Regions from separate parts of the Arthrobacter sp. BB-1 genome, predicted to be linked through region 3. Evidence: riboswitches for the same ligand, from Rfam matches in the RefSeq annotation. Region 3 holds a riboswitch; each other region holds the start of a gene.
The links. Region 3 has a riboswitch for cyclic di-AMP ahead of FHJ30_RS21285 (hypothetical protein). Riboswitches for the same ligand answer to the same signal wherever they lie in the genome.

Region 1 (5,489 bases), on a different contig from region 3:
CCTGGACCGTGGCTTGTCCGGTCATCAGCTCCGGCCTGGACTGGTCTTGCCGGTGCTTGTGGGAGACGGTGATGAGGATGGCTGACAGTGTGCAGGCGAGGAGCAGGATGAGCCCGGCAAGGTGTTGGTCGGCGGCGGCGGATGGCTCCCACGTGCGTCCAAGACCTGCGAACCATTCCTGTTCAATTCCTGCAGGGTTGAGAAACCGGAGACCTGTCACTCCAATGCCTGCAGATGTTGTAGCGAGAGCAGCAAACCTGTGTTTCGCGGATCCTGGTGATTCAGTGCCGGGCTGGAGGGCCCTCGCGAAGAGAATGCCCGCGGCGAGGAAAAGTACCAGGCTGGCTTCGTGGGCCAGGTGTTCGCGGAGGCTCAAATCAAATGCAGATGTCAGATAGAACAGGACGGTCAAGGATCCCAGCGTCAGTCCGGAAAGCAGCGGCCCCGGGCGGGCGGCCATGCGTGCGAGCCACAAAGCGCCTTCTCTCGGTCCGATGCTGGAGTCGTTCCGTTCCGGCAGTACCGTCAGGGCGAGCTTCAAGGGCCGTGCATTGATTAGCAGCCACGGAATCGGCAGGGCCATGGTCATTGTTCCGGCAACATGGGCGCTGAGCAGGACAGGGCCGTACACGGCGGGAGGGCCGGAGGTGATAAAGGTCAGCAGTATCAGGGCGCTGAACCAGCTGAGCAGGTGGCGCTTTGGCCAGACGGCTCGGGTACGCGCGTATGCCCGCCCGTAGAACAGCGCCGCGAGGAGTGCTGCGGTGATCCAGAGCCAGTCTGGCCGCCATTGGATGAACCACGCGCTGGCGTCCGGTTCGGGAGGCAGCAGGTATCCGGTGAGGATTTGGGCCGGGGTTGCTTCCGGGTCCGGTTCCAGAGGCACAGGTGAGGGGCTGCGGGCCAGGGCGACCGCGAGGCCCATGACGGCGCCCATGATGAGCAGTTCCACCGCAAGGACCCGCCACAGCAGCCGGGGCAGGAGGCCGGGAACAGCCAGTGCGGGAATGACCCGGTACCGGTGAATGAGGCCCAACAGCCCGAGGAACAGGGTTGCAGCCGTCTTGGACAGGAGCAGAGCACCGTAGGCGGAGAGCAGCCCGTCGATACTGCCGAGCCGGTAGAGGGCACTGGCGGTTCCCGCGGTCACCACCAGGGCAAAACTGAGGCCGGCGAGGACGGAAAAGCGCCGGAGGACGGTTTGTGCTGCGGCATGGCCTGGTCCCGGGCGGATGAGAGCGGGGATGGCGGCGGCCAGTGCAATGATTCCTCCGACCCATAGGGTTCCTGCCGCAACGTGAAGGCCGAGGGCGTTGCTGGCACCGATGTGGTCAGCGCTGCCTGCGGCGTGGCCTATCGCTGCGGTGGCGGGGATGATGCTTGAAAGCGCGAGCACGGCGGTAGCCAGGAGCATGCCTGCCGAGGTCACGGCGACGACCAGGATACTGACCAGGACGGCGATGATCAGGATCGCCAGCCGGGCCCGGCCCGCGGCGACGTCGGTGACGAACAGTCCGAGCTGGTTGGTGAAGTCGGCGTCCCCGCTCAGGGGCTGGCCTGCGATGTCGGCATACGTCAGCAGGAGAACCGCCGTCGCGGCCAGCACCCACACGCCGGCCGCACCGGCTGCTACTCTCAGGGTCGCCCTGATTGCAGGATTCTCCTGGGCGCCTTGGTTTCTGGGCAGGATAGTGGCCGCGAAGATCAGAGCGCCGGCGACGGCGGCCAATGCGAGGTGATGCAGGGCAAGAACCGGTGGCAGGCCCCAGCGCACGATTGCCCCGGGGTCCGACAGCAAACGTTCCTGGCCTGCGCCGGAGTAGGACACACCGGCCAGGGCCGTCAGGACGGCCGCGGCTAGACCGCCTGCAGTCCACGCCGCTGTCACCGGGCCGGGAGGCCTCTTGCGCAACGCCACCTTCATTCCTTCCATTCTTTCCGTACCTTCCGGGCGAGTGCATTTCTCCGGTGCCGCCGGTCAGGGCCCGACCCGCATGGGAAGGGGCCTGCACGCGCGCAGAGGCCCGACAGCCGTCGGGTCTTGGGGGCCGGGAAGGGCCACTGCGTGCCGGCATGAACAGAACCGGAAAGAGTCGCTGCCGGAGGCCTTGTTAAAGCCAGGCTGAGGGATCGACCGTCTGGCCGTTAACAATGACTTCGAAGTGAAGGTGGCAGCCGGTGGAGTTTCCGGTTGTGCCGGCAATCCCGATCCGCACCCCGGTTTCAACGGCCTGGTTTATCCGTACACCGATCGTTTCGAGGTGGTTGTAGGTGGTTTGGAGGCCGTTCCCATGGTCGATGACAATACGGTTGCCGCCGCCGTAAGGGCTGAATCCGGCTTCGATGACAGTCCCCTTGCCGGCGCTTAAGACTTCCGTGCCGCAGCCGGCGGCGAAATCCTGGCCCGTGTGCAGTTCACCACCCAAGCCGGTCAGGGGATTGGCCCTGTATCCGAACGGTGAATTGGTCACCGGATTTAGTACGGGGGAGCTGAGCCTGGCTCCCGCCGGTGGAACCCGCTGTCCGGAAGTCTGCGCTTTGGATGCCTCTACCGCTTGGGGGGATGGGGCTTCTGCGGCAGGCGTCTCCTTCGGCGCAACGGCGGGCCCCGGGTTGGCGGGGACCGGGGGCGCCGGGCTGGTGGTCACCTCCGTACGACCGAAGTCCAGCTGCGCATCGGCTGCGGCAGTCACGGGCGCAGATGCAGTCAGCGCTGAACTTCCTGCTGCCTGCAGTTCGGTGCCGGTGGAGGCCTGCGGGGCGACCGCGTGTGCGGAGGCCAGGGACGCTGTCAGGGCCACGCCGGAGGCGATGACTGCCAGCGCGGCCTTGCGTCCGCGGTGGCGTGATGACCCGTCAGCGGACGGGTCAGTACGGCGCCTGCCCTGAAGTGGGGGCGCGGCGCGGCGCCGCCCACTGGCGGGCCTTGCCGTTGCTGGCGGGTGTGCACCGGGCACAGGGGAGTACCCCGCAGGGGTGTGGATGTTCACAAAATGTCCTTCTGCCGGCGCCTGCGGGGTTAGCTGTCGGATTCGGGTCAGGAACAATAACCCGGCCCCTGTCCGCGTGCACCTTGATGGCTGCACAGCGGTTCAGGGGCTTCACCCCAAGACGGCCGAAGGGCCGTCGTTGATGGGTTCCCCACCTCTGCCAGGTGAACTTGAATGGGCCCGGCAGCTGGCAGAGTTCGACGCGCCGCCCGGGAAACACCCTCTTGATGGCATTTCCTCACCAGTATTGACCTTCCACTATGGAGGAAGGTCAATACTGGGACGAGCCTGATCACCAATCACCCGCTCCCACCCCGTATGGCCGAGCGTTGAAAGGAACGACTGTGTCATCTACTTCCAAGGGCCAGAACAGCCGGACAGGGCTGCTGGCCGTGGGCGGCTTTGTCCTGCTGCATGTGCTGTGCTGCGGGCTGCCGCTGCTGATTGCGGCCGGAGCACTGGGTGCGGCCGGCTCATTCCTGGGTAATCCGTGGGTCATCCTTGGCGCTGTGGCCCTGGCTGCGGTTGTACTGCTCTGGGCGCTCCGGCGCCGCCGGCCGGGTGCGTCGGGTGGGATGAATGACTGCTGCGCACCCGCCGCTGCCTCCGCGTCTAACCAGGATCGCAACGCAGGCAGGGCCTCGCAGCCCACCGGCGGCCGGTGATCGAGAGTCACCCTGGCAACAGGGCCGGGGGTCGGGCGCCGTGGAGGTGGCCTTCATGGCGGAGTTTCCTGGCACTGCTGCTTGCCGGTGCCGCAGCCGTAACCCTGTTCGTGTCGTTCATGCCGTCCTATGCACCGCAGACGGACCACGGGGAGGGGCCGGCGGCAGCAGCCGGGTTTACCGCTGCGACAAGCCAGGGGGAACAGGTGCCGGTGCCGGGATCGAAGCCGAGCGTGCTCTTTTTCTTCTCCATTGAGTGCGGCGCCTGCGGACCGGGAACCCGGATGCTCGCCGAGGTCCAGCGAAGTTCTCCTGCTGCCGTGAACTATGTTGCCGTGGACATCGCGCCCTACGAAACGGCCGACGAAATCAAGGAATTCCTGGCCGGGAACGGGGCGTCATCCCTGGCCTTTGCCTCTGATACCGATACACGGCTCATTACCGCCTACGGGATAAACCAGGTAAGCACCGCTGTGGTCCTGGACGCCGCCGGCACGGAGGTCTTCCGGGCGGTGGAGCCAGACGCTGCTGAACTGCGCACGGCACTGGCCGCGGCGGGAGCCGACTAGGCGAAGCGCTTCACCCACGGGCGGTCAGATGTAACTGCAGATTTGTTCAGCGTCGCAGCGCTGAGGGTCGGCCGCCTCGGCGGTGGCATATTGTTCGGCCACGGTCACCCGCAGCGCGGTGAGTTCTGCGATTTTCCGGTCCAGGTCCTGCAGTTGTTTCCCCAGGACGTCCCGTACGTGGGTGCACGGCGTGATGCCGTCATCGCGGATCCGCAGAATGCCCTGGATCTGCGCCAGGGTCAGGCCGGCGATCTGGCTGCGGCGGATGAATTCGAGGCGGCTGAGAGTGTCGTGCGAGTAATCGCGGTAGCCGTTCGCGGAGCGCTCCGCCGGCGGGAGCAGGCCCCGGTCCTCATAGAACCTGATCGTCTTCGTTGTCATGCCGACAGCGTCAGCAGCTTCACCGATTCGCATTCCGGGTCCCTAATTTCGTTCCGAACACGCACATAACCCTTCCATCGTACTGGAACGTTCCGCGTGGGCACCGGCAAACCACCAGGTCCCGTCGCCAGCTTGACCTTCCCCCGCAGTGGAATGTCGATGATGGGTTGAGACGGAATACTGGCTGTCCGGTTTTCGCGTTCGGTCTCCTGTCGGGACCCCGGACAAGAGCCGGACATAGGAAGGATGATCATGTCAATAAAAGCGAAGGGCCGGGAGCGCCCGGGCCTGGTGCTTGCGGCGGGGGCCCTGTTGTCCTCCCTTGGTGTTGTGATGGTTGCGCTGGTGTGCTGCGGGATACCGGTTCTTGCAGGTGCAACCAGTGTTTTCGCCGCAGCCGCGCCGATAGCAGGCAACCTCTGGATCATTGCCGCCGCAGCCCTTACCGCGGCGGTCCTGCTCACGCAGGCGCAACGCCGGAACGGCTCGGAGCAGTCCCGGCCAGGCGCTCCTGCTAGGGATGCGGGGTTGCGGGCATGACGGGGGTTTTGGGTCTGGCGTTTCTGACCGGGATGCTGGCCACGGTGAATCCTTGCGGTTTCGCGATGCTGCCAACCTATCTGGCGTACTTCATTGGTTCCGGCCCCGGTGCGGGACGGCGGCCGCTGCTTGCCGGTCTTCGGGCCGGGGTTACCCTCAGCGCCGGTTTCGCCGCTGTCTTTGTGACGGCCGGCCTGCTCGCCGCTGTGGGTCTGCGGTCGGTTGCGTCGGCGCTGCCCTGGGCGGCGGCGTTGATCGGAGCGGTTATTGTGGTTGCCGGCCTTGGCATGGTGTTCGGTTTGCAGTTGCCCGGGACGAAGTTGAACCTGCCCCGGTTTCTTAAA
Region 2 (5,489 bases), on a different contig from region 3:
CGATCGGCCGCGCGGTGTTTGGTCCGCATTGCCTTGACAAGGGCTTTTCGTTCCTCAGCGCTCATCCTGGGTGACGGCATCTTTGTTCTCGCTTTCCTTAGGGCGGTCAGAGGCTGCGGCGCAGCTCTTGCAGGGCGGTGATTTCCGCGGTCTGGGCGTCCATAATCAGGGCCGCGAAATTCCGTACCGTGGAGGTCTCGGCCAGGCGTACTCCGGCAGCGGCCATGGCCACGCCACCTTGATGGTGACGGATCATCAGGTCAGTGAAGAGCCGGTCCGCCTCGGCGCCGGTGGACCCGCGCAGCGCCCGCATCTGCTCAGGGGTGGCCATGCCCTCCATCGCGCTCTCAGCGCTGCCTGCACCACTCTGCCCCGCATGCGACGAACCGCTTCCATGACCGCCGGCTTCTGACTCCATCCACGCCATGGGCGCGATCGAGCGTGCCTGCGACAGCCCCCAGTCCTGCAGCCAGGCATACATCTGACCCTTCTGGTGCTGCTGGCTGGTGGCAACGTCGTAAGCGACGGCCCGGATCTCCTCGTTACTGGACTTGTCACGGATCAACAGGGCCATCTCGACCGCCTGCGCGTGGTGTGCCTGCATGTCCCTGGCAAACCCGGCGTCCGCGCCCGTATCCGATACAGGCCGTGGCGTGGCGGACGACCAGCCGATAGCGAAAAAAATCAACGCAGTGAGGACAACAACACCAAAGAAACCAAGCCACAGATAACCCGCCCGGAGCCGAGGAATAACCTGCTCCGTGGCCTCGGGCGGGTCTGCGGATGGAAGCGACATTGGAAATCCTTCTTGTATCAACGCCTGCTAAGACGCTTGTCACGAGGTACGGACCGTGAACGAATCTCCAAGGCCCGTCTCCATGCTAGCTAGCACGCGAGGACACACCCATTGATGTCCGGTCAGTTACCGCGTCCGGTGAAGGCGGGAACGGCGGCCTCACGAGCCGGTTCCTTGATTCCCCGCTGAATCAGCCACCGAACGGCCGGGTAGGCGGTAGCGAATCCTAAGATGTTTCCGATTTGCATCAGGAAAATGAAAGTCACGTCGGTGGGCGCGGGCATGAGCATTCCGAAGTGCAGGAAAATCATCCATCCACCCATTCCGATGTCAAAGGCCAGCACTGTTACCGCCGCGGCCAGGAAGGCAGCACCTGCTCTTTTCCCGGACCCAGTCCCGCTTTTCCAGACGGGGGAGGCGAAACGTTCGAAAAGGAACAATAAGGCGGTCGCAAGCAGGGCAATGAAGATGATCAGTACCCACAGGTTCGTTCCGGCGATGGTAAGACCGCTGGCGATCACCAACGGAACGCCAATGAAGTGGGCCACCGTGGCCGCTGCTCCACCAGGTGTTCCACCGGTCAGCGCCTTCGACGACAGGCGCTGTTCAGGAACAGCACCGCTTTCCTGCCGCCACTTCGGGCTGCCTGCGCGGCCGAGGCGGTAGTAAGCCCACAAAGCGAAGGGTCCGAGGTACAGGGCGGTTATTGGCCACACCACCTCCATCGTGCGTTCGCTCTGACGATAACGCCGCACGTAAATGTCATAAAGAACGACCACCGCCGAGAGAATACCCAGGGCGACAAAAAACCAGGCGACGGGGGTCAGCCACTGGGGAATGGCCGATTCCATGCTCGCCATGTCGGTCATGTCTGTGGCGTCGTTGTAAATACTCATGCAGTTCCTTCGCGTTCATGGTCAGTGGTGGTGCCGCAGGTTGGGTAGATGCTTTCCTATTGCCAAAAGCCCTGCGCCGCCGTCCCAGGGACAACACGCCGAAGGGACTACTATCGCGCATAGGAGAAGGCAATACTATCGTACATAGGAGGCAGAAAACCCCTAGCTCGTCTCTCCGCGCTGCGCTTCTATGCGCAGCTCAGGGGCATTTCAAGGAACTGCGCCGCGTTGTCCTGCTAGTCAAAACGTGGCGCGTTCGGTGACGGGGCGAAGCAACCTTTTTGTCTCTCATCATGTAAGGACAGTCGGGGCTCTGCATCCAAGGCCTAACTCATGGTCATTTTCGTTCAGAGGTATCGGCGGGGCCCACAAGTTCGTGCATGCGATCCATGCCGGGGTTGCCTTCGGCCATAAGTTCGCGCATGCGATCCATGCCGGGGTTGCCCTCTTCGGAAGCAACTGCTGCTGGACGCGGGGTTTCTGTGGCAACCGCGGGTACCGCGACGACGGCCCCTGCGGCAAATGCAGCCGCAACTACGGCCAAGACGGAAGTACGTATCAACATCATTCATCCTTTCGATAGTTACTATCCGACATAGTAGCCTAGTTACGATTCGCCATAGTAGCGTATCTACGATTTGACATAGTAGGCTGACTACGATTACACATAGTAGCCGTGGGCATATCCGCTTACCAAAGTTCCCGGGCGGAGCAAGTCGCCTTCTCAAGCCCGATGGGCCCTGATCTCAGGCGTAGCCTTCTCGCCGTCTTGCACTTCTGCCGAAAACCCCGGGCCTGTTACGCAGGCGAACCGCGCTATCTCTTGATGTAGAAAGTCGCGCAAAAGCAGCATGCGTTCAATACCTTTTGCCAGCGTTGGGACATCACGAAATTATAACAATCCAGAATTACCGGGTAAGTTGATACAGGCACTTCTGTACTAGTGCTTTTGAGCCGGACGCCCAGCCCCGCCGACGGCCTCAGATTACGATTCTTACCGGCGGGGGCGGAGAACCCATCTTTGGCAGACCGCTGCCTTGGGGTGAAGCCGATACCCTCGTCCGCTACTAATGCGGGACTAAGGGTGCCGGCAGGGCCTGACTCCTTGGTCCGAACCCGACAGCTAACTTCGCAGGCGCTGAAAGGATCCCCCCATGCCCTCCTCAATCCATGGCCGGCGCCGTCAGACCGGTCCGACTAATACCTTCCGCTCCGCATCCGGCGCCATCCGTAAAGCCGTCCGCACCGCTCAAAGCTCAGCAGGGGGGCACAAGCACCTTCCCGCTGTTGCCACCATCAGCGCAGCTGTCCTGATCGGGGCCGGAATCACCGCAGCCCATGGCGGAACCACCAGCGCCCCAACGGTGGCCGCCCCGGCCACGCAGTCCATCGTCACGGGCCCCATCGTCCAAGCTTCCCCTGAAGCAGCCATCACCTTCGACCGGTCGAACGTAGAGACCACCCCCGCCCCCGCACCCGAAAAACCAACGCCTACAGGCTCCACCCTGCCAACCGCCCCTGCCTCATCTGCGCCTGCCGCTACAGCTGCCCCAGCGCCTGTTGCTAAGGTTGCTGCCGCCCGGCTCGCCGCGCCGCTGTCGAGCATGTCAGTGTCTTCACCGTTCGGTCTTCGGACCAGCCCGATAACCGGAGGTTCCGGGGAAATGCATACGGGCCTTGACCTGGTGGCCGCCTGCCAGACTGCCGTGTTCGCTGCTGGCGCCGGAACCGTGGTCGAGGCAGGCTGGTCCGCCTACGGGGGAGGAAACAGGATCGTGGTTGACCACGGCAACGGCCTGCAAAGCACTTACAACCACCTCGCCTCCATTGAGACGAGCGTGGGCGGTATCGTCACCGCCGGCCAGCGCCTGGCCGCGACCGGCACTACGGGAGCCTCCACCGGCTGCCACCTGCACTTCGAGGTGCTCTTCAACGGCCAAACCGTCAACCCCCAGGGCTGGATGTAACCGGCACCGGAAGGAATGTTCTCGCTGCGGGTGGCGGCCAGCCCAGCGCATCGATCGCAGCACAGATGCTGACGCTGACCCGCTTATGCCCAGCACGGTCCACCGTTGTACGGACGCACATGAGCCGTTCAGCCGGAAGGGACGGGCTGCTAAAGGGCCGACAAACGACACCCAGGACGAGGGGTCGCATCGGGGTGCCGCTCTGCAATTCTCCAAGGGACTGTTAGCCCCAATAAGCATGCTAAGGATTCTGTTTTCAAGGTCCGCATCCGGCTTCTCGGCAATCCGCAAAGGTGGCAGCCCCGGCCTGATGGAACACCATAGGTGCCGAGGACCGATAGTTACATGTGCCCGTCGACCGATAAACAGCCGAAACCTAATTCCGGCCTCTCGACAGGCTGGAGCACTCAGGTTGAGTGCACCACTCTCTCATTTGACCGCAGCAACATCCCAGCCGACCATCGGTAGCTTCCGTGCGTACTACTATGTAGCATAGTAGTACCTTTTGATGACGCTCGGAGAATCAACGACAGTGAGGTGGCAAGAGATGGTGGAAAATCACGGACGACGAGCCCTAGTGATCGGGGCTGGTGTGATCGGGCTAACGACGGCGTTGTCCCTGCGGAGGCGAGGCTGGAACGTTACGGTGGTCGCCGAGAGTTTCGCTCCGGAAGTCACCTCGACCGCTGCCGGGGCGGTCTGGGAGTGGCCCCCCTCGGTATGTGGACGTCATCATGACGAGATCCTGCTGGAGAAATCCAAGGCATGGGCCATGGCCTCCTACGAGCAATTCCAGGCGCTGGCCGCACGGCCCCAGGAAACCGGAGTGTTCATCCGGCCAGCTGTCTTCTACTTCCGTTACCCGATCGCCTCCCGCCCGGCTGAGTTAGCGAAGATGCATGATATCGCTCGCCACGTCCCCGGTTTTGTTCACGATCCGGCGCTGGCGGACGTTGGCGGAGTGAGCCCTGAGGCTGGTGTGCAGGACGCTTATTCCTACCTCGCCCCGGTGGTGGACACCGAAAAGTACATGTCCTGGCTACAAGGGGAAGCCCTGAATGCCGGCTGTCGACTGGTCCCCCACAGGGTCTCGGACGACCTGCGTGAACACGAGCAGGAGCTCCGGGAAAAGTTCGGCGTGGAGGTGATTGTGAACTGCTCTGGACTAGGCTCCATCGAGCTAGCCGGCGACACCGCCTTGTCGCCCCACCGCGGAGCGCTGATCCGCGTCCGCAACGACGGGACGAAGATGCCGCGGATCACCAGCGTTCACGCTGTGGCCAACGACGCGGACACGGATGAGCAGGACATGATCTTTATTGTCCCAAAGGGAGAGGACCGGCTGCTGCTGGGGGGGCTGGTGGAGCCAGACGAGTGGGGCCTCGACATTGACTTGGATAACTATCAGCCGGTCCGGGACATGCTCCGTCGCTGCATCGATTTCTTCCCGGTGCTTGCCCAGGCGGAGATTGATGAGTTCGAACCGGTGCGCGCCGGGTTGCGCCCCTTCCGAACTCACAGCATTCGGCTGGAAGCCGAACCGGGCAGCCGCATCGTCCACAACTATGGCCACGGCGGGGCCGGAGTAACTCTTTCCTGGGGTTGCGCCGAGGACGCCACGCGGCTGGTAGAGCAGCTCGCTGGTGAGTCACTCGAGGTCGCTTGACAGCTGTGGTCGCCGCAGGTGCGGGGGCGGCGGAGAACTTCACGAGTTCGAGGTTTCGAAGCTCTGCATACTACGCAGGCTCCCCACAGGGGTAGCGGCACCGTAAGGGCCGGTGCGTGCTCTACGACTCCCGGGGGTCCCGCTCCTCCTGTCCCAAGTGTCAA
Region 3 (5,489 bases):
GTCCGGCGTTGCGGCCATGGACACTGCCGAACTGGTGGTGGGAGACCTTGTGCTCAACGTCGACACCCGGGAGGTGACCCGCGCGGGCGAGGAGCTCCAGTTGACGGCCACCCAGTTCGAGCTGCTGCGCTACCTCATGGAAAACCCCAAGCGCGTCATCAGCAAGGCCCAGATCCTGGACCGGGTGTGGAATTACGACTTCGGCGGACAGGCAAACATCGTGGAGCTCTACATTTCCTACCTGCGCAAGAAAGTGGATGCCGTGCAGCCGCCCATGATCCACACCGTTCGGGGCGCCGGGTACGTCATCAAACCGGCGGAGTAGGCGCGCCATGACCTCCGTGCAGACGGCGGAGCCGCAGCGCCGGAGGTGGCTCAGGCCCAACACCTGGCATCTGCGGACCCGGCTCATCCTCCTGGCCATGGCGCTGCTGGTCGCCATCTGCGGTGCAGTGGGCGTGGTGAGCTATGCCTCCATGGACGCTTTCCTCACGCGCCAGCTGGACGAGCAGCTGGGCCAGGCCGCAGCCCGCTCCAACGATCCCGGCCGCCCTCCGTCCGGCGGCTTCAATGGCAGGGACCCCCTGGATTCCCGCGGCCAAAGCGTGGGAACGCTGAACGCCCGTATCCTCAACGGCCAGGTCAACAGCGCTGGCTTCCTCGCAGCGGATACCACCCGCGCCGCGCTGTCCACGGAGGACAAGCAGGTCCTGCTGGCATTGGCCACCGACGCCCGGCCTATTGACCGCACGCTTTCAAACGGCGACTACCGGCTGGTCGCGGTCAAAACCAGTTTCGGCGACGTCCTGGTCACCGGGCTTCCCCTGGCGGCCAAGGAGAGCACGCTCACGTCCCTGGTCTGGACCTTCGTGGTTGTCTCGCTGGGCGGGTTGCTCCTGATCGGGCTCGTGGGCACGGTCCTGATCCGCCGCACCATGAAGCCCCTTGAGCAGCTCTCCGAGGTGGCCACGCGCGTTTCACAGTTGCCGCTGGATGCCGGTGAGGTAGCACTTGCTGTACGCGTACCGCCGTCGAACTCCAATCCCGGAACTGAGGTGGGCAGCGTGGGGCACGCACTGAACCTCATGCTGGACAACGTTGCCAATGCGTTGCAGGCGCGGCAGAAGAGCGAAACCAAGGTGCGGCAGTTCGTGGCCGACGCTTCCCATGAGCTGCGCACGCCGCTGACCGCAATCCGCGGCTACACCGAGCTGATGAGGATGACAGAAAATCTCACTGCGGACGGGGAGAAGTCGCTGGCGCGGGTCCAAAGCCAGTCGGAACGGATGACCGCCTTGGTGGAGGATCTCCTGCTGCTCGCGCGGCTTGATGAAGGCCAGCCGCTGAAGCTCAGCGAGGTGGACCTGACCCAGCTGGTGGTGGAAGGCGTCAGCGACGAAAAAGTCGTGGCTCCCGGGCACACCTGGCGCCTGGAGCTTCCCGACGAGCCGGTGGTGGTCAAGGGGGATCCATCCCAGCTGCGGCAGGTGTTGATGAACCTGCTCTCCAACGCCCGCAAGCACACCCCTCCCGGCACCACGGTGGTCACGGGCGTGGGGAAAACGCCGGAGGGCGCCGCGGTGGTGACGGTAACGGACGACGGCGGCGGCATTCCGCCTGAGTTCGTGGACCACGTCTTCGCGCGGTTTGCCCGCGCAGACGCGGCCCGCGCGGGCACCGGCAACGTTGCCGGGGCCCCCGCCGCTGAGGGAACCAGCGGCCTGGGGTTGTCCATCGTCGAGTCCATCGTCGAGGCCCACGGCGGACGGGTAACGGTAACGTCGCAACCGGGCCGCACGCAGTTCACCTTGCAGCTGCCCATGTTGCGCGGAATGGCGCAAGGCGACGCGCCGTCGTCGTGATCCCCGTTACCAAAATGTGACTTTCGTGCTGCACTCCTGTACCGTCGATGGGGTGCGTTCCGCGATCGGACCGCATATCCCGGGTTGACGCCAAGCTCTGCCACTTCCCGGATTCCTCTTGAGCAACGGCAGAGGCGGGGGACCCACCGTCCCGGGCACTGAATGCCCTTGGGGTTAAGCCTGCACGTGATTTATCCGTGCGGCCGGATGCCCTCATCCGAACCCGACAGCTAACTCCGCAGGTGTGAGAGGCGATCCATCATGTCAAAGTTCCTTGTAAAACCACGCCCGCTTTCAGGTTCCGACGCCAGCGCCCCGCGCGCAGCAGGCAAAATCCCGTCCTTCGGCCAGCGCGCCGCGATCCTGGCAGCGTCCTGCGCCCTCCTCGTTGGAGTCGGCGCCGCGGGCCAGGCCACTGTCACCAGCGCCCGCGTGGCCGCCACTGAAGCGCAGGCCTCGGAGGCCCAGTCGAAGCTGAGCATGGAGCAGAGCGAAATCCGTGCCAACCCCGCGCCTGCCGCCCCGGCAGAACCGATCAACGTTGTCCCGCAGGCCGCCGAACCGGCTCCAGCCCCGGCCGCGGAACCCGCGCCAGCTCCTGCGCCCGAGCCGGCACCTGCCCCGGCGCCCGAACCGGCACCCGAGCCGGCACCCGTCGTCGCGGTTAACGATCCTGCAGGCGCCCAAGCGTACGCTGCCGGTCAGCTGGCTTCCTATGGCTGGGCACCAGACCAGATGCAGTGCCTGCAGACCCTGTGGACCAAGGAATCGGACTGGACCACCACGGCCACCAACCCGAGCAGCGGCGCCTACGGCATCGTCCAGTCCCTGCCGGCTGAGAAGATGGCCAGCGCCGGCGCCGACTACCTCACCAACTACCGCACGCAGATCAACTGGGGCCTGGACTACATCCAGGAGCGCTACCAGTCCCCGTGTGGAGCACTGAACTTCCACTACGCCAATAACTGGTACTAAACCGAGGCAGCTTGCCCCTCGCGGTCCAGTACGTCCCGGCCCGGGATGTACTGGATCGCCCACCGGTTCCCGTCAGGGTCGGCGAAGTACACAAAATGGCCCCAGTCCTGCACGTCCACTTCGCTGACCTCCACCCCGTTGGCCTTCAGCTGCGCATGGGCGGCCTGGATGTCATTGACCACGAGCTGCAGGTTTGAGCCTGTGCCGGGAGGCGCATCCGTGAGCCCTTCCCCAATGCAGATGGAGCAGGCAGACCCTGGCGGGGTCAGCTGCACGAACCTGATGGAGTCGCTGGGCCGCTCGTCGAAATCTGCGTTGAAGCCCACTTTGTTGACGTAGAAGTCTTTGGCGCGGTCCACATCGGACACGGGCACAAAAACGAGTTCCAGTTTCCAGTCCATGCGCACAGGCTAAGCCTTGTGTTGGGAAGCGGGAAAGGCTTGAGTCCTAGCCTGCGATGCCGTACAGCCGGTCGCCGGCGTCGCCGAGGCCGGGGACGATGTAGGACTTTTCGTTGAGCTTCTCGTCGATGGACGCCAGGACAATGGTGACGTTTGCGCCGGAGAGTTCTTCCTCCAGCTTGGCCAGGCCTTCCGGCGCGGCGAGCAGGCAGATGCACGTGACATCGGAGGCGCCGCGCTTGAACAGGAACTTGATGGCTTCGCGCAGTGTTCCGCCGGTGGCAAGCATGGGATCCAGCACGAAGATCTGCCGGTCGGTGAGATCCTCAGGGAGCCGCTCGGCGTAGGTGATGATGTCCAGGGTTTCCTCGTCACGGGCCATGCCCAGGAAGCCCACTTCAGCGGTTGGGACCAGCTTGGTCATGCCCTCCAGCATGCCCAGTCCCGCGCGAAGGATGGGGACCACCAGTGGAGTGGGTTTGGTGAACGCCGTGCCCACGGTGGTGCTGACGGGGGTTTCGATGGTGACGGGCTCGGTGCGGACCTCTCGGGTGGCCTCGTAGGCGAGGAGGGTCACCAGCTCCTCCGTCAGCTGCCGGAAAACCGGGGACGGGGTGTTTTTGTCCCGGAGGACGGTGAGCTTATGGGCGACCAGCGGGTGGTCAACAACGAGAGTGCGCATGGGTCAAAACTATCACCCGGCATTACCCTCGCCCCGGTCGGTGTGCCGCCCGTCATGGTGCACCGCGTCGGCCACTACATCCCGCACCACGGGGCGTTCAAACGTGGGCGCAGGGCCTGCGTGCTCGCGGCGCCGTATCAGGTGGAACAACCGGTGGGCCAGGATCACCATGCACACCCAGGCGAGGCCAAGGAACCAGCCGGCCATCACATCGGTCAGCCAGTGGTGTCCCAGGAAAACCCTGCTCAGGCCCATGGCGATGATAAAGATGGCGCCGGCCGTGATTGCGGCGATCCTGGCCCAGAGGATCCGGAACTGAAGGCACATCAGGTAGACCAGGACCCCGATCACCACCGTTGTGTTCAGGGTGTGTCCGCTGGGGAAGGACGGTGTGGTTTCATAGGGCGGCACAGCCTCCGAATGGTCCGGCCGCGCCCTGCCCACCAGGCGCTTGCCCAGGGTGGTGGCCGTTGTGGAAACGAGGGCAGCACCGCCCACCAGGACGATGGGCCGCCAGGTCCTGCTCAGGAATGTCAGCCACGCGGTGAGGATGCTGGCAAGAATGGGCATCCCGATCCCGCCGCCCACGTTGGTAAAGCCCGTGGCGAAGGCATCCACGTCCGGGTTCCGCAGCGATTGGGAGTATTCCAGTGCAGGAATATCGAGGCTCGCCAGCCCTTCCTCGTCCACCACGTTCGCGTACACCTCGGCGCCGAGCAGGGCCAGGGCGACCACCAGTGTTCCCCCAATGATCATGGTCAGCCACAAGGCGGCATAGGGCTTGATCCACTTGTCCATGCGGTCTCGGACGGTGCTCACTGTGCCTCCCGGCGGCTGGGCGTCACGGGCTTTGGTTATCCCACGAAACTATCATTGAGCCATGGTCTCCGCAGATAAAAAATTCGACGCGTGGATGGGCCTTGCCCTGGCTGAGGCCCGCCGCGCCCTCGCCACGGAGGATGTGCCGATTGGTGCGGTGGTGCTGGGGCCCGACGGCGCCGTGCTGGGTTCCGGGCGGAACCAGCGGGAGGAGCTGGGCGATCCCACTGCTCATGCCGAAATGGTTGCTATCCGCGAGGCGGCGGACCGGCTGCGCCAGCTTTCACTGCTCGACGGCGGAACCGGGGACGGCTGGCGGCTTGCCGATTGCACCCTGGTGGTAACCCTTGAGCCCTGTGCCATGTGCGCCGGCGCCGTTGTCCTGGCCCGGATTCCCCGCGTGGTCTTCGGGGCGTGGGATGAGAAGGCGGGGGCGGCCGGATCCGTGTTCGACGTGCTCCGCGAGCGCCGTCTGAACCATTGGGTTGAGGTCTACCCCGGTGTGCGCGAGGCGGAATGCGCCGGACTGCTGCGTGAGTTCTTCGCCGGGCACCGTACGCGGCTCTAATTCCGGATGGCGTCCAGCACCACGGCCGCTGTGCGCTCCCAGCCCGGCAGCCTGTTCCTGGCCTGAACCGCCCTCTCCCGCCAGGAAGCCCTGGTTGCGGGGTCCTCCAGCCAGCTGCGGAGGACCTGGGCAAGCAGGGCGGGGTTGGCAGGGTCATCATCGGCGGGGAACGCAACCTTCGC

Region 1: it holds a riboswitch for cyclic di-AMP, as region 3 does, so the genes downstream of both, FHJ30_RS21580 (M23 family metallopeptidase) here and FHJ30_RS21285 (hypothetical protein) in region 3, are expected to answer to the same signal.
Region 2: it holds a riboswitch for cyclic di-AMP, as region 3 does, so the genes downstream of both, FHJ30_RS03150 (M23 family metallopeptidase) here and FHJ30_RS21285 (hypothetical protein) in region 3, are expected to answer to the same signal.

Annotation. Positions count from the first base shown of each region.
Region 1 covers NZ_VDEV01000005.1:66,065-71,553, forward strand. Annotated here, with positions in the region: gene FHJ30_RS03160 (cytochrome c oxidase assembly protein) at 1-1,933, opposite strand, end outside; gene FHJ30_RS21580 (M23 family metallopeptidase) at 2,112-2,990, opposite strand; cyclic di-AMP (ydaO/yuaA leader) riboswitch at 2,994-3,186, opposite strand; gene FHJ30_RS03170 (hypothetical protein) at 3,335-3,655, shown strand; gene FHJ30_RS03175 (thioredoxin-like domain-containing protein) at 3,775-4,224, shown strand; gene FHJ30_RS03180 (heavy metal-responsive transcriptional regulator) at 4,249-4,638, opposite strand; gene FHJ30_RS03185 (hypothetical protein) at 4,858-5,145, shown strand; gene FHJ30_RS03190 (cytochrome c biogenesis protein CcdA) at 5,211-5,489, shown strand, end outside.
Region 2 covers NZ_VDEV01000005.1:60,097-65,585, forward strand. Annotated here, with positions in the region: gene FHJ30_RS03135 (DUF3105 domain-containing protein) at 1-80, opposite strand, end outside; gene FHJ30_RS03140 (DUF305 domain-containing protein) at 107-796, opposite strand; gene FHJ30_RS03145 (DUF4396 domain-containing protein) at 919-1,692, opposite strand; cyclic di-AMP (ydaO/yuaA leader) riboswitch at 2,652-2,842, shown strand; gene FHJ30_RS03150 (M23 family metallopeptidase) at 2,847-3,659, shown strand; gene FHJ30_RS03155 (FAD-dependent oxidoreductase) at 4,207-5,325, shown strand.
Region 3 covers NZ_VDEV01000007.1:3,141-8,629, reverse strand. Annotated here, with positions in the region: gene FHJ30_RS04110 (response regulator transcription factor) at 1-325, shown strand, start outside; gene FHJ30_RS04105 (HAMP domain-containing sensor histidine kinase) at 333-1,862, shown strand; cyclic di-AMP (ydaO/yuaA leader) riboswitch at 1,958-2,118, shown strand; gene FHJ30_RS21285 (hypothetical protein) at 2,124-2,837, shown strand; gene FHJ30_RS04095 (glyoxalase superfamily protein) at 2,834-3,238, opposite strand; gene upp (uracil phosphoribosyltransferase) at 3,285-3,920, opposite strand; gene FHJ30_RS04085 (phosphatase PAP2 family protein) at 3,933-4,718, opposite strand; gene FHJ30_RS04080 (nucleoside deaminase) at 4,801-5,307, shown strand; gene FHJ30_RS04075 (glycosyltransferase family 4 protein) at 5,304-5,489, opposite strand, start outside.